DNA from 2 places in the Pantoea sp. PGP6 genome. Region 1 is predicted to be linked to the other one. Evidence: predicted binding sites of a transcription regulator. Region 1 holds the regulator's gene; the other holds the start of a gene.

Region 1 (7,889 bases):
TCGATTTCCAGCGCGCCACCATCGGTGAAGTGATGACGCCAGGCGGCATTCGCGTGCGGCCGAACATGCTGGCGGTTGAAGCGCTCAACCTGATGCAAACCAAAAACATTACCTCGATCCTGGTCGCCGATGACGACCATCTGCTCGGTGTGGTACATATGCATGACATGCTGCGCGCTGGCGTAGTCTGAACAGGAAAAGACAATGCAACTGGCAACTCCCCCGATTGATACCTGCTATGGCCCGGTCAGCGCCGAGGTGATGGCTCGCGCCAGCCAGATTCGCCTGCTGATTTGCGACGTCGATGGCGTGATGTCCGACGGGGTGATCTACATGGGCAATAATGGTGAAGAGCTGAAGGCGTTTAATGTGCGCGACGGCTACGGTATTCGTTGCCTGCTGACCTCAGATGTGGAAGTGGCTATTATTACCGGCCGGAATGCCCGCCTGATGGAAGATCGCTGTAAAACGCTCGGCATTCGTCATCTTTATCAGGGACAATCGGATAAGCTTTTGGCCTATGGCGAACTTCTGGATAAACTGTCTCTTTCCGATCAACAGGTCGCCTATATTGGTGACGACCTGATCGACTGGCCGGTGATGGCAAAAGTGGGATTAAGCGTGGCGGTTGCGGATGCACATCCGGTGCTGTTGCCGCGCGCGCACTACGTGACGCGCATTGCGGGCGGACGTGGCGCGGTACGTGAAGTTTGCGACCTGATCTTAATGTCGCAGGACAAATTTGAGGATGCCAAAGGGCAATCAGTATGAGTAAAAGCAGGCGTTGGATGACGCTGATTCTGACCTTGATTGCACTGGTTTTAATCGGCTGGAATCTTACCAACCAGGATGAGAATACGCCGGTTGCCACCGATAACCAGGCACCGACCTATACCAGTGCGGATTCCCACACCGTGGTTTATAACCCACAGGGTGCACTGTCGTATAAGCTGGTTTCCGATAAAGTGACCTACTTTTCGGATCAGGAACTGAGCTGGTTCGATAATCCGGTGATGACCACCTACGACGAAAATAAAGTGCCGACCTGGACACTCCGTGCCGACAAAGCAAAGCTTACCAAAGATCGTATGCTTTATCTGTATGGTCATGTGGAACTGAATACGCTGACACAGGATTCCCAGCTTGACCGGGTCAAAACCGACAATGCGCAGGTTAACCTTGTCACTCAGGACGTTACCTCTGACGACCAGGTGACGCTGTATGGCCGCAGTTTTAACTCCACCGGCATGAAAATGCGCGGCAATTTACGGACAAAAAACGCCGAGTTAATCGAAAAGGTCAAAACTTCTTATGAAATTCAAAATGAACAAAAATAGCCTTAAGCTTTTACTCGCCAGCATGCTGCTGGCGAGCAGCGTGCCTGCGCTGGCCCTGACCGGTGACTCGGATAAGCCCGTCAATATTGACTCGCAGAACCAGGCGCTGGATCTGCAGGGCAATGTCGCGACCTTTACCGGCAACGTTATCGTCACTCAGGGTTCGATCAAAATCACCGCTGATAAAGTGGTGGTGACCCGTCCGGGCGGCGACAGCAAGAAAACCATCGTCGATGCGTACGGCAATCCTGCCACCTTCTACCAGATGCAGGACAGCGGCAAACCGGTGCAGGGCCATGCGGCAAAACTGCACTATGAACTGGCTAACGACTTTGTTGAACTGACCGGCAACGCCTTCATTGAGCAGCAGGACAGCAACATCAAGGGCGATCGCATTACCTATCTGGTGAAAGAGCAGAAAATGCAGGCTTACAGCCAGGGCCAGAATAAGCGCGTCACCACCGTGCTGGTGCCGTCGCAACTGCAGGATAAAGGTTCGTCCAACAGCGGAAAGAAGAGTAACTGATAGCTATGGCCACATTAATCGCAGAAAACTTGGCGAAGGCATATAAAGGCCGTCGCGTGGTAGAAGATGTCAGTCTGCAGGTAAAGTCAGGCGAGATTGTCGGCCTGCTGGGTCCCAACGGTGCCGGTAAAACCACCACCTTTTACATGGTGGTCGGCATTGTGCCGCGCGATGCGGGACGCATTATTATCGATGACGAAGATATCAGTATCCTGCCGCTGCATGCCCGTGCGCGTCGCGGTATCGGCTATCTGCCGCAGGAGGCCTCTATTTTCCGTCGCCTCAGCGTCTACGATAACCTGATGGCGGTTCTGCAAATCCGTGACGACCTCACCGAAGAGCAGCGTCAGGATCGCGCCAACGAGCTGATGGAAGAGTTTCACATTGAGCACCTGCGCGACAGCATGGGTCAGGCGCTCTCCGGCGGTGAACGTCGCCGGGTCGAGATCGCCCGCGCGCTGGCCGCCAACCCTAAATTTATCCTGCTGGATGAACCGTTTGCGGGTGTCGACCCGATCTCGGTCATCGACATCAAGAAAATCATTGAGCATTTGCGTGACAGCGGCCTTGGCGTGTTGATTACCGACCATAACGTGCGCGAAACCTTAGCGGTGTGCGAACGGGCATATATCGTCAGTCAGGGCCACCTGATCGCGCACGGTACGCCGAATGAAATTCTGGCAGATGAGCAGGTTAAGCGGGTTTATTTGGGTGAAGAGTTCAGACTCTGATAAGGTGTCGTAAATACTGATGTTTACCTGGGAACTACCATCCTGTCTATGAAGCAAGGTTTGCAACTCAGGCTCAGCCAACAGCTGGCGATGACACCGCAGTTGCAGCAGGCGATTCGTCTGCTGCAACTCTCTACGCTTGAACTCCAGCAGGAGTTACAGCTGGCACTGGAAAGTAATCCGCTGCTTGAACAAACCGACCTGCATGATGAAATCGACTCTCGTGAGGCTCCCGAAGGCGAAGCGCTGGATACCCGTGAAGCGCTTGAGCAGAAAGAGATGCCTGACGAGCTGCCGCTGGACGCGACCTGGGATGAAATCTACACCGCCGGCACGCCATCCGGGACCGGTACCGATTATCAGGATGATGAGTTACCGGTTTATCAGGGCGAAACCACCCAGTCACTGCAGGATTACCTGATGTGGCAGGTTGAGCTAACGCCATTTAGCGATACTGACCGCGCCATTGCCACTTCGATCGTGGATGCGATCGACGATACCGGATACCTCACCGTTTCGCTTGACGAGATCCTCGACAGCATCGGCAACGATGAGCTTGAGGCCGATGAAGTCGAAGCGGTGCTGAAACGCATTCAGCGCTTTGATCCGGTTGGCGTCGGTGCGCGCGATCTGCGCGACTGTCTGCTGGTGCAGCTGTCGCAATATGCGCCCGAGACGCCGATGCTGGCGGAAGCCCGCCTGATCGTCAGTGAACATCTGGATCTGCTGGCCAACCACGATTTTCGCAGCCTGATGCGGGTGACGCGCCTCAAAGAAGAGGTGCTGAAAGAGGCGATGATGTTAATTCAGTCGCTGGACCCGCGTCCCGGTCAGTCAATTAATACCGGTGAACCGGAATATGTGATCCCCGACGTGCTGGTGCGGAAAGTCGGCAGCCGCTGGACGGTTGAACTGAACGCCGACAGCGTCCCGCGCCTCAAGATCAACCAGCAGTATGCCGCCATGAGCGGGGCGACGCGTAACGACAGCGACAGTCAGTTCATTCGCAGCAACCTGCAGGAAGCGCGCTGGCTGATTAAAAGCCTGGAAAGCCGCAACGATACGCTGCTGAAAGTGACACGCTGTATTGTCGAGCAGCAGCAGGCCTTCTTTGAACAGGGCGAAGAGTTTATGCGCCCGATGGTGCTGGCCGATATCGCCCAGGCGGTTGAGATGCACGAATCGACCATTTCCCGCGTCACTACGCAAAAGTATCTGCACAGTCCGCGAGGCATTTTTGAACTGAAGTACTTTTTCTCCAGTCACGTGAATACTGAAGGTGGCGGCGAAGCCTCATCGACAGCCATTCGCGCACTGGTGAAAAAATTAATCTCGGCGGAAAATCCAGCCAAACCCTTGAGCGACAGTAAACTCACCTCCATGTTATCTGATCAAGGGATCATGGTGGCACGTCGTACCGTCGCCAAATACCGCGAGTCTTTATCCATCCCGCCATCGAACCAGCGCAAACAGCTGGTTTGACAGAAATGAGAAGGAAGACCTATGCAGCTGAACCTTACCGGGCAAAATGTTGAAATCACCGCACCACTGCGCGATTTCGTCAGCGGTAAATTTGCCAAACTGGAACACTATTTCGAACATATCAATCAGGTTTATATTGTGCTGAAAGTTGAGAAAGTCACCCAGGTGGCTGACGCAACGCTGCACATAAACGGTGGCGAGCTGCACGCCACGTCCGAAGCGGAAGATATGTATGCGGCGATTGACGGGTTGATCGACAAGCTCGCCCGTCAGCTGACCAAACACAAAGATAAACTGAAAAAACACTAACCTTCACGCTAGCTACGCGCGCCTGCCGCGCAGAGCCGACAGGATGGGGCGGATAATCCGCCCCGTTTTGTCATCTAAGCAAGCGCCATTTACCGCCAGCATCATGATACGCTGGTGGCTGATGGCCAGGTTAACTCGCAAGTGAAACGATAATGAACAACGATCTAACACTGGAATTGAGCACAGTGCTTTCGCCTGACTGCACCCGCAGCGGCGTACACTGCCAGAGCAAAAAACGCGCGCTGGAAATCATCAGCGAACTGGCCGCTAAGCAGCTCAACCTGCCGCACCAGACGCTTTTTGAAGCGATCCTCACCCGTGAACGCATGGGCAGTACCGGTATTGGCAACGGCATTGCCATTCCACACGGTAAACTAGAAGAGGATACGCTACGTGCTGTCGGGGTGTTTATCAGCCTTGAACAGCCGATCGCGTTTGATGCCGTTGATAATCAGCCGGTCGATCTGTTGTTTGCCCTGCTGGTACCGGCTGACCAGTGCAAAACTCACCTGCACACCCTTTCACTGGTGGCGAAGCGTCTGGCGGATAAAACCGTCTGTCGCCGTTTGCGCGCCGCGCAAAGTGATGAAGAGCTCTATGCCATTATCACAGAAGGCCAGTCAGAGCAGTAAAGCGTCTTTACCGGCCGCGTGCCGGTTTTAAAACGGGAGAGAAGGTCATGGTGCTGATGATCGTGAGCGGTCGGTCAGGCTCGGGGAAGTCAGTGGCGCTACGCGCGCTGGAAGATATGGGTTTTTACTGCGTCGATAACCTGCCGGTGGTGCTATTGCCCGAGTTGGCCAACTCGCTGGCGGAGCGCAACATCTCGGCAGCGGTGAGCATCGACGTACGCAACATGCCTGAATCCCCTGAGATTTTTGAAACCGCGCTGAATAACCTGCCCGACTCATTTTCACCCCAGTTGCTGTTTCTTGATGCCGATCGTAATACCCTGATTCGCCGCTACAGCGACACCCGCCGTCTGCATCCGCTCTCCAGTAAAAATCTGTCGCTGGAAAGTGCCATTGATGAAGAGAGTGATTTGCTGGAGCCACTGCGTTCACGGGCCGATCTGATCATCGATACCTCAGAAATGTCGGTCCACGAACTGGCAGAGATGCTGCGTACCCGGCTGCTGGGCAAGCGTGAACGTGAGCTGACGATGGTGTTTGAGTCGTTTGGCTTCAAGCACGGCATCCCGATTGATGCCGATTATGTGTTTGACGTGCGCTTCCTGCCGAATCCGCACTGGGACCCTAAGCTGCGCCCGATGACCGGCCTCGATCGTCCGGTGGCTGCCTTTCTCGATCGCCATACCGAAGTGCACAACTTCATCTATCAGACCCGCAGTTATCTGGAACTGTGGTTGCCGATGCTGGAAACCAATAACCGCAGTTATCTGACTGTCGCTATCGGCTGTACCGGCGGGAAACATCGTTCGGTCTATATTGCAGAACAGCTGGCGGACTACTTCCGTTCACGCGGCAAGAATGTACAGTCACGTCACCGTACGTTGGAAAAGCGTAAATCATGACCGTTAAGCAAACTGTCGAAATCAAAAATAAACTGGGTATGCATGCCCGACCGGCAATGAAGCTGTTTGAACTGGTACAGAGCTTTGACGCTGAAGTGCTGCTGCGCAATGAAGCCGGCACCGAAGCCGAAGCCAGCAGCGTGATTGCGCTGCTGATGCTCGATTCAGCTCAGGGCGGCCACATTGAAATCGAAGCCAGCGGTCCGGAAGAGATCCCGGCGCTGGCAGCGGTCATTGAGCTGTTTGAAGCGGGTTTCGACGAGGATTAACCCTCAGTCCAGCCGGTTACGCTGTAAAAATCCTTCCCCGCCCAGCTGGCGCATCTGACGCAGGATCCACTGCTGCCGCTGCCGTACATAGCCAGACGGCGTTGCAGCACGGAAGCGGATAGGATTAGGCAGCACCGCGGCCAGCAACGCCGCTTCGCCAGCCGTCAATCGGCTGGCTGGCTTGTGGAAATAGCGCTGTGACGCCGCCTCCACACCAAACACCCCAGGCCCGAATTCGGCGATATTCAGATAGACGGTCAGAATACGTCGCTTAGTCCAGACGGTCTCAATGCCCACCGTCAGGCCCGCCTCCAGCCCTTTACGCACCCAGCTCCGCCCATCCCACAGAAACAGGTTCTTGGCCGTCTGCTGCGACAGGGTAGATGCACCACGCATCCGGCTATCGCTGTTATCCAGCACCGACTCGATCGCCGCGACGTCAAATCCCCAGTGGGTCGGAAACTTTTGATCTTCAGACGCAATCACCGCCAGGCCCATCCACGGCGAAATTTCATCGTGTCCGACCCAATCCGAATGGGCAACATAGCTGAAGTCGCCGCGAAGCCAGGCACCGAGCTGGCGCTCAACCATAACCGCGGAGAACGGCACCGGTAAAAATGAAAACAGCAAAATCCCTGCCAGCCAGATGCCCAGCCACGCCAGAATAATACGCACAGCAATCCGTTTAATACGTTGTCCGGCGCTTCCTTTATGCTTACTCATGCAATCTTCCCATACTTGTTTCAGGCGTTAATCAATTACTCGCGTAATCAGTGCGCAAAAAAACCTTTTATTGCCTTTATCGGTGAAAATGACCGTGCAGTTTCCAGACATCAGGTCGACATTTTGCATTAAAAAGCTGCAACAGATCGAAATAGTTCAAGCACTTCCGTCAGAAAGGAATCGGTTCCATTCGCCGCGACCGTTAATTACCTTTCCAGATAAACACTTAATAATTAGTAATAAGCACTAATTTGAATGGTTTGCATTGCTTAACTATACTGTTTTTATGTCTTCGGTATTTTTCACTAATTGGCCGAAATCATGCCGATAACCGGTAAATTTCTTGCCAGAATAGCGCGGTCATTGACCGTCTGTCGCTTAAGCTTTCGCCACCGGTTAAGGTCCGACCTGATGGGTGGAAGCGTAAATAAGCGAAATCTTTTTTCTCTTTCCAAAACGTTTTGGATAAATCACACCATTTTGCGCCGGTGGCGAGCAATATCAGCGCGTTAGCAGCATTAATGGCCCAGATTCGTCCGCCGCTTCGCTTTAAGGGGTGACAGGGCCAGCAACCCGGCTATCGCCGGGTTAAAAGCGCGCAAAAAGTGGGATAACTGATTAAAATAACCGCAATACAACGCAGAAAATGATTCCTTGCTTGACTGTGTTGCCAAATTAATGTTTTCTGTATTTAAACGCTGCTCAACATCACACATTTTAATGAATCTTCTAACACGTTAAGATGAATTTGCTAAGGTGAAGGCAGTGTTAACCAATACCATGCGGCTGCGTTTATTACTCAAAGCATAGCAACCGCTACTTTTTCCCTGGTGTTGGCGCAGTATTCGCGCACCCCGGCCTCGGCTGGGGTCATTTTTTTCTGGCGGACGACGCTTCCTGCTCCGCAACCCAGTCGCGCAATACCTGCACATCGTGTCGCCACTCGTGCTTCAGCTCATCAATCCATTCAACCACGTT
Region 2 (7,889 bases), 570 kb from region 1:
ACTGTCAAAAGCATCAATTACCAGCGGCCGGTAGAGTATCGCCAGCAGGATCAGAGTGAAGGCGGCGATGCCTCCGACCAGCAGCAGCGCGCCGTTATCAACCGCCAGCAGCGATCCGAACAATACGTGCAGCAGATCCACGCTTGAACCGCGCAGTGAGACCAGCGTGACGCCAAGCGCCAGCGAACCAAGATAAAAACCGGCGAAGCTGGCATCCTCTTTTAGCGGCGTATAGCGACTGACCGCGCCGGAGAGCAGCGCCACCGCCAGCCCGGCAATTAATCCGCCCATGCCCATCGCCACCAGCGACAGCCCGGAGATCAGGTAACCGATGGCGGCCCCGGGTAACACGGCATGCGATAGCGCATCACCAATCAGACTCATGCGACGTAGCGAGAGAAACACGCCCAGCGGGGTGGCGCTGATTGCCAGCGCGATACAGGCCACCAGCGCACGCCGCATGAAACCAAATTCAAGAAAAGGCTGAATCAGCGTCACGGCGCGACCTCCTGTAACGGGAAAGGGCTGACGGGACGATGCGTGAAGGTGCCGTCATCCAGTGACAGCAGGTCGCTGAAGTAGCGCGCGACCAGCGGGCGATCGTGCAGTACCACCAGCAAGGTGGTCCCCGCCTGCTGCTGCCGCTCAAGTATCGACATCAGTAAGCTGACGGTCTGGCTGTCAATGCCGTTAAAGGGTTCGTCCAGCAACCACAACCGGCTGCGCTGCAACATCAGTCGGGCAAACAACACCCGCTGTAGCTGGCCGCCAGATAAGGTGACCGGTTGCGCATCGGCATAATCACGCATCTGCACCGCGTCCAGCGCCTGCCAGATCTCCTGACGCAGCGCCCGGTTGATGCCGCCAAACCAGCCGCAGCGCGGCCAGCAGCCGATCGATACCAGTTCATACACCGTCAGCGGAAAACGGGTTTCCAGTTCGCTGCGCTGGGGCAGCCAGCCGGTATCACGGCGGCTCACCTGCAAGCGGCACTCGCCTTTCACCGGCGGTAATAAGCCAGCGATGGTTTTCAGCAGCGTTGATTTGCCGCTGCCGTTTGCGCCCACCAGAGCGGTCATACTGCCGGGCGCAAGCCGGCCGGTTATTGCGGGCGTCACCTCCTTGCCCTGGTAACCCACCTGTAGCGCGTTAAACGCAATCATTCGCTGACACCCCACCACATTGCTGCCGCCAGTAACGCAATGAGGATCATCGCCACCGTCAGCCGTCCTGCCAGAGACATCAAAAGCCCACTCTGCTGCATCGCCATACCTATAATGTTATAACATAACACTTATTCTATCGAATGCTGCTGCGGTGAACAGAGGGCAATGTGTATCAAAAAATAACGGTCATCCGGGCAACGGATGAGGCAAATCCCGCCAGCAAGGCAAATTTTGCGGCGTCAGGGGTCGGCAAATGACAGAAATAGACAATTTCATTCGCGGCTGGCTTGCAAAGCGGTTGCAGAAAACCAATGATAGGTTTATCAACTGTTATTAGTGGATCAGTTATGCTGTCACGTATTGAATGTGATATTGCGCAGGACGAAACCGACTGCGAAAAAATAGCAGCGATTATTCAGCGGAATATTCTCAAAATATCACCCGCGCTGGTAGGCGATTTACAGTGGTATTCTCAAAATGCCCGGTTAGTTCCAGGCAGTCTGAAAATTATTTCTGTTGAAAAGCAGGGTCCGAATAGTTTTAAGTTACTTTATGATTTTGACTGGAATGTATTTAGTCCCTGCCAGGATCTAAATGAAACCGTTAGCCATTCCGACCGGGTCAGCTTTCATATTGAGCCCGGTGCGCTTGAGTTTGATGTGATCGCCAATCAGCGGCCCTCCCCCAGCGATGAATTGTAATATTTAGTAATGGAGGTGAGCAGAACTAATGGTTTTACACTATATTTGACGAATCCCGTTTAATAACTGCCTGATAAATCGCTTCCTGGCCGCTTTACCCTATATCGCCGCCCTGCGGCAACTGTGCTAGCTATGGAGGGGAAAAAGATGGACGAATACTCACCGAAACGGCATGATATTGCCCAGCTTAAATACCTGTGTGAGAGTCTGTTTGACGAGAGCATGGCAACATTAACGGATAGCCATCACGGCTGGGTTAATGATCCCACTTCTGAAAGCAATTTACAGCTCAATGATTTGATCGAGCATATCGCCTCTTTCACCATGAATTACAAAATTAAGCACGTTGAAGATGAAGCGCTGATTTCGCAAATCGATGAATATCTTGATGATACCTTTATGTTGTTCAGCAACTACGGTGTCAACACTCAGGATCTGCAACGATGGCAACGTTCAGCAAAACGCTTATTTAACCTGTTCACTGAAGAGTGCGCTTTTCTCCAGCAACCGAGCCATTCATTATAAGTACTGACGTGAGAACGGTTTATTTATGAACAAAAACCTGACTAAAACGGATTATTTGATGCGACTGCGCCGCTGTCGCTCAATCGATACCCTTGAAAGGGTCATTGAAAAAAATAAGTATGAATTACCTGAAGATGAGTTAGCGGTATTTTACTCTGCAGCCGATCATCGCCTGGCTGAACTGACGATGAACAAGCTCTACGATAAAGTCCCAGGTTCGGTGTGGAAATTTGTGCGTTAATTCGCGCAGCCCTTTCGTTCGACTGTCTCATCCTTAGCTTTATCATCTCGCCTGCCGGCAATGGATCGGCCTCAGGCGAGTTTCGCCTGTCTGCAATCTGAGTGGGGATTTTTTACGCGGGGGAAATGGGTGGGGGCCCTGCCAGCTACATCCCGGCACACGCGTCACCTGCTGCGGCTGCTTCCTTCCGGACCTGACCGAGTTCACAAGCTAGCATTGCGGGAGAACCAACAGGGCCCCCATTGACAAGCCCTCATTACGAGAGCGCAGGCATTATCGGGGAAGGCCCTGGCAATTGCAAGCGCAGTCGGGACGACCGTTGGTTTCTTGAACAACCGGTGGTTTGCCGCATCCGGCTGGCGCCGCGCGTGCTAAAGTTGAAGCCTTTTTTCCTGACGGGATAAGCAGATGGATCAACCTGACAGTTTTCAGCAACGCATCTGGCAGATTGTTGCTGCCATTCCAGCGGGTCGCGTAGCCACCTATGGCGACGTCGCTCAGCTGGCCGGTTCTCCCCGCGCCGCACGTCAGGTTGGCGGCGTGCTGAGTCGGTTACCGCAAGGCAGCACCCTGCCCTGGCATCGGGTGGTTAACCGTCATGGGGCGATCTCTTTGCAGGGGGACGGACTGTTTCGTCAGTGTGATGCGCTGGAGGCAGAAGGCGTAGAGGTGAGTGATGACGGTCACATCGATCTTGAGGCTTACCGCTGGCGCTACTAAACGCAGCGAAACGGGGCGACAGCGTCGCCCCACAAGGTATTACAGGCTGGTAGGCGCAGGAACCGCAGCCGACGGCGTCACCTGAGTCGGTGAGGTCGATGGGACGCTGGTGGCTGCACCCGGCTGGGTTGGCATCGCCATAGACGGTACCGGTACCAGCAGCAGTTCAGCTTTGGTGCCGCCCTGGTTGATCACCGGCTTCACGCCTTCAGTAATAAAGGCCAGTTTGCCATCAATCGAGATGGCGGCGCTCAGCAGAATACGCGCATTCGGCTGAATGTCGGCTGGGTTAAACGGCAGCACGAACTGGAACGGCGCCTGTTTGCCTTCAGTACGCACTACGCGCTGTGACAGCACCTTCGACGGCGCATCCGCCACGGAAGCGTCAGACAGCGTAACGGTTAATACCGCATCCGGCGGCAGCGCAATACGCTGACGAATATAGACCGAACCGCTGACGTTAGGCTGCGCAATCGCCGCCTGCTGTCCTGCCACTGCCGCTCCTAACGTCGGCGTTGGCACCGGTTTACCTTTGTCGGCGCATCCTGCAACAGCAACCGCCATAACTACCCCACTGAACACATGCCAGAGTTTCATTGATGTCGTCTCCTTTTGATCAAAATGATTTCGGCAGCGAATCCTGCGTACAGCGCTTCACTCGCCGTATGTGCTTAATACTGGCACAAAATCGGGATTTTGCCTGGCCGCAGCAAAGAGGAAAGTCTGATTGACGTAAACTGGTCGGATCTTTCACACTGAGCCGGTCACTATATTGAGGAATGCGCCATGAGCCAGGCACTGCAAAATCTGCTGAATTTATTAAATCTGGAAAAACTGGAAGAAGGGTTATACCGCGGCCAGAGTGAAGATCTTGGGCTGCGCCAGGTGTTTGGCGGTCAGGTGGTGGGACAGGCGCTCTATGCGGCCAAGCAGACGGTGCCGGAAGATCGCATTATCCACTCGTTTCACAGTTACTTCCTGCGCCCCGGCGACAGTCAGAAAGCGATTATTTATGATGTCGAAACCCTGCGTGACGGCAAAAGCTTCAGCGCTCGCCGGGTCAGCGCCATTCAGAACGGTCAGCCAATTTTTTATATGACCGCCTCGTTCCAGGCACCGGAGAGCGGCTTTGAACACCAGAATGCCATGCCGGAGGTTGCCGGCCCTGACAACCTGCTGTCTGAGCAGGTGATGGCGCAGAAAATGGCGCATCTGCTGCCGGAAAAACTGCGTGAGAAGTTTATCGCTGAACGGCCGCTGGAGATTCGCCCGGTGCAGCTCCACAATCCGCTCAAGGGTCACGTCGATAAACCTGAGCGTCAGGTATGGATCCGCGCCAACGGCACGCTGCCGGACGATCTGCGCATCCATCAATATCTGCTGGGCTATGCTTCCGATCTTAACTTCCTGCCGGTGGCGCTGCAGCCGCACGGTAAAGGCTTTCTCGAGGCGGATATGCAGGTCGCCACCATCGATCACTCGATGTGGTTCCACCGCCCGTTCGACTTCAGCGAATGGCTGCTGTATAGCGTGGTCAGCACCTCCGCTTCTGGCGCGCGCGGTTTTGTCCGTGGCGAGTTCTATAATCAGCAAGGCGTGCTGGTGGCGTCGACGGTGCAGGAAGGGGTGATGCGGCAGCGCAGCGAATAAAAAAGGGGCGATTTCTCGCCCCTGATTTCAAACTGTCGAGGAAAACTTACTGGTTATAAGCATTCTCGCCGTGGCTGTTGACGTCCAGACCTTCACGCTCATGCTCTTCCGGCACGCGCAGTCCGACAATCATGTCCGCCAGCTTGAAGCCGATGAAGGCTACTACGCCAGACCAGACGATGGTCAGGCCGACGCTGAACAGCTGCACCCACACCTGATGGCCCATGGTCACGCCCTCAGCGTAGCCCACACCGCCCAGTGAAGAAGAAGCGAAGACGCCGGTCAGGATACAGCCCACGATGCCGCAGACGCCGTGCACGCCGAACACATCGCAGGGATCGTCCACCCGCAGCCATTTCTTCAGGGTGGTGACGCCCCACAGTCCGGCCAGTCCACCAACCAGACCAATAATCAACGCCCCGCCGACACCCACGTAACCACAGGCTGGAGTAATAGCCACCAGCCCGGCAATGAAGCCAGAACAGGCGCCCAGCAGTGAAGGTTTACCGCGTACGGCCCACTCACCAAAGGTCCATGACAGCACCGCGCCCGCAGTAGCGACAACGGTATTCAGGAAGGCCAGCGCCGCAATTTCGTTAGCCGCCGAGGCAGAACCGGCGTTGAAGCCGAACCAGCCCACATAGAGGATGGCGGTACCGGTGAAGACCATTGGCAGGTTATGCGGTTTGAACGCTTCTTTGCCGAAGCCAGCACGTTTGCCAACCAGATAAGCACCAACCAGTCCGGCAACTGCGGCATTGATGTGCACCACGGTGCCGCCAGCGAAGTCCAGCGCGCCATCCTGAGCCAGGAAGCCGCCCGCCCACACCATATGTGCGATAGGCAGATAGGCCAGGGTCAGCCAGACACCAACAAAAATCAGCACGGCAGAGAAACGGATACGTTCAGCAATGGCACCGACAATCAGGCCGACGGTGATACAGGCAAACGATGCCTGGAAGGCAACGTGGATATACTGGTAGAAGCTGCCCATTACTGCGGTCAGCTGGATGTTTTTCAGCATCGCCCAGCCGAAGCCACCAAAGAAGGCGTTACCTTCGCTAAAGGCCAGTGAATAGCCGTAAACCATCCACAATACGCAGACCAGAGAAAAGGTGACCGCAACCTGTGTCAGCATGGAGAGGACGTTCTTGCCGCGAATCAATCCGCCGTAAAACAGCGCAATACCTGGAATCGACATAAACAGCACCAGCGCGGTGCAAATCATCATAAATGCGTTATCAGCCTTGTCCGCAACGGCAGGTGCAGCCATCGCGAGCGATGGTAACAGTGCCAGGCTGGTGAGGCCCAACTTAGCGAAAACTTTATTCATTTTTTTCCATCCCATCACAGTACTGAGTCTTAATTACAGAGCGGCTTCGTCGGTCTCGCCGGTACGAATACGAATGACGCGCTGCAGTTCAGCCACGAAAATTTTACCGTCGCCAATTTTGCCGGTGTAAGCCGCTTTACTGATGACATCCACCACTTCGTCTAACTGATCGTCAGCGATGGCGATGTCAATTTTGACTTTAGGCAGGAAGTTCACGCTGTATTCTGCGCCACGGTACAGCTCCGCGTGGCCTTTCTGACGACCAAAACCTTTTACTTCGGAGACGGTCAGCCCCTGAATGCCGATAGAGGATAACGCTTCACGCACATCCTCCAGCTTGAATGGCTTAATTACGACGGTAACCAGCTTCATTGGATCCCCTCCAGCGATTAAATGAGTGAGTCTCACGGACACGCAGGGATCTAAGCAAAGCCTGTGCCATAAATAAAAAAACCGTGGAATCAATCACCGAGGCGAGACGGGGCAAGGCGTGTTTTGTCGGGGGTCAGTCAGCAGCGCAGAGAATGGCGCACTGCCAGAAAAGCGAATGCACTCCTTTGGTGCGCCAGGCATCAAAGGCGTGCATTTATACAGATTATTCTGATAAAACCGCGCAAAAAAGGTGCAACTTACCCTGCGGTTGTTAAGGGGATGCCCGTCGCCAGATCATCACCTACCTGCTGCAGCTGATACATCTGCCAGTAACGGCCTTGCAGCGCCAGTAATTGCGCGTGATTCCCCTGCTCGACCACCCTGCCACGATGCAGCACCAGGATGTTATCCGCTTCGGTAATTGTTGAGAGCCGGTGGGCGATCACCACCAGCGTACTGTGCTGGCGAAGGGTTCGCAGCGTTTGCTGAATCGCCTGCTCGGTGCCCGAGTCGATATTGGCTGTCGCCTCGTCGAGGATCATCACCTGCGGCAGATCGACAAGGACTCGCGCCAGCGCCAGCAGCTGCTTTTGACCCACAGACAGATTGTTGCCCTGCTCGCCCAGCCGGGTGTGAATGCCGTCAGGCAATGCACGCGCCAGAGGGGCCAGCTGCACCTGCTCCAGCACCGTCCAGACCGCCTCTTCGCTGATCTCGCGACCAAGCCGGACGTTAGCCAGCAGCGTATCCGCCAGCACCACCGGATCCTGCTGAACCATCGCGATACCCCGCCGCAGTACTGCATGGCTGAGTTCGCCAATCGGACGATCGTCAATGCGTATCTCACCGCGGGTAATCGGGTAGTAACCCATTAACAGATTTGCCAGGGTACTTTTGCCGCTGCCGGTATGCCCGACCAGCGCCACAAAGCTGCGTGACGGCACCTCAAGATTGATTTCGCTGAGCACGTCACGATCTTCGCGATAGGCAAAGCTGAGGTTTCTCAGGGTCAGACGACCGGTGGCCAGCGGCCGCGCGTCGGGCCCATACTGCTGCTGCGCCGCATCCATCAGCTCGAAGATCCGCTCGCCCGAGACCACCGCCTGCTGCAACATCGATTGCTGGGTGGTGAGCTCAATCAGCGGCTCATTCAGCCGTCCCAGATAGGTAATAAAGGCATA

What was found. Region 1 encodes sigma-54, which starts transcription at its own class of promoters, with help from an activator protein. Its sites were predicted from a motif close to GTTGGCACANNTTTCGCTNT; they were not measured.
Positions count from the first base shown of each region.
Region 2: glnK (P-II family nitrogen regulator) is a predicted target of sigma-54. The motif match lies at 6,760-6,779, and genes of this name have one in related genera.

Region 1 is NZ_JBQBMA010000001.1:3,881,475-3,889,363, forward strand. It holds gene kdsD (arabinose-5-phosphate isomerase KdsD) at 1-191, shown strand, start outside; gene kdsC (3-deoxy-manno-octulosonate-8-phosphatase KdsC) at 205-771, shown strand; gene lptC (LPS export ABC transporter periplasmic protein LptC) at 768-1,337, shown strand; gene lptA (lipopolysaccharide ABC transporter substrate-binding protein LptA) at 1,312-1,863, shown strand; gene lptB (LPS export ABC transporter ATP-binding protein) at 1,869-2,594, shown strand; gene rpoN (RNA polymerase factor sigma-54) at 2,643-4,076, shown strand; gene hpf (ribosome hibernation promoting factor) at 4,098-4,385, shown strand; gene ptsN (PTS IIA-like nitrogen regulatory protein PtsN) at 4,538-5,017, shown strand; gene rapZ (RNase adapter RapZ) at 5,065-5,919, shown strand; gene npr (PTS phosphocarrier protein NPr) at 5,916-6,188, shown strand; gene mtgA (monofunctional biosynthetic peptidoglycan transglycosylase) at 6,192-6,911, opposite strand; gene arcB (aerobic respiration two-component sensor histidine kinase ArcB) at 7,782-7,889, opposite strand, start outside.
Region 2 is NZ_JBQBMA010000001.1:3,308,688-3,316,576, forward strand. It holds gene ACLIBF_RS16155 (metal ABC transporter permease) at 1-498, opposite strand, end outside; gene ACLIBF_RS16160 (metal ABC transporter ATP-binding protein) at 495-1,163, opposite strand; gene ACLIBF_RS16165 (hypothetical protein) at 1,514-1,867, shown strand; gene tomB (Hha toxicity modulator TomB) at 2,015-2,392, shown strand; gene ACLIBF_RS16175 (HHA domain-containing protein) at 2,418-2,633, shown strand; RNA gene ffs (signal recognition particle sRNA small type) at 2,770-2,866, opposite strand; gene ACLIBF_RS16185 (MGMT family protein) at 3,042-3,353, shown strand; gene ACLIBF_RS16190 (YbaY family lipoprotein) at 3,393-3,950, opposite strand; gene tesB (acyl-CoA thioesterase II) at 4,140-5,003, shown strand; gene amtB (ammonium transporter AmtB) at 5,050-6,336, opposite strand; gene glnK (P-II family nitrogen regulator) at 6,370-6,708, opposite strand; gene ACLIBF_RS16210 (SmdB family multidrug efflux ABC transporter permease/ATP-binding protein) at 6,966-7,889, opposite strand, start outside.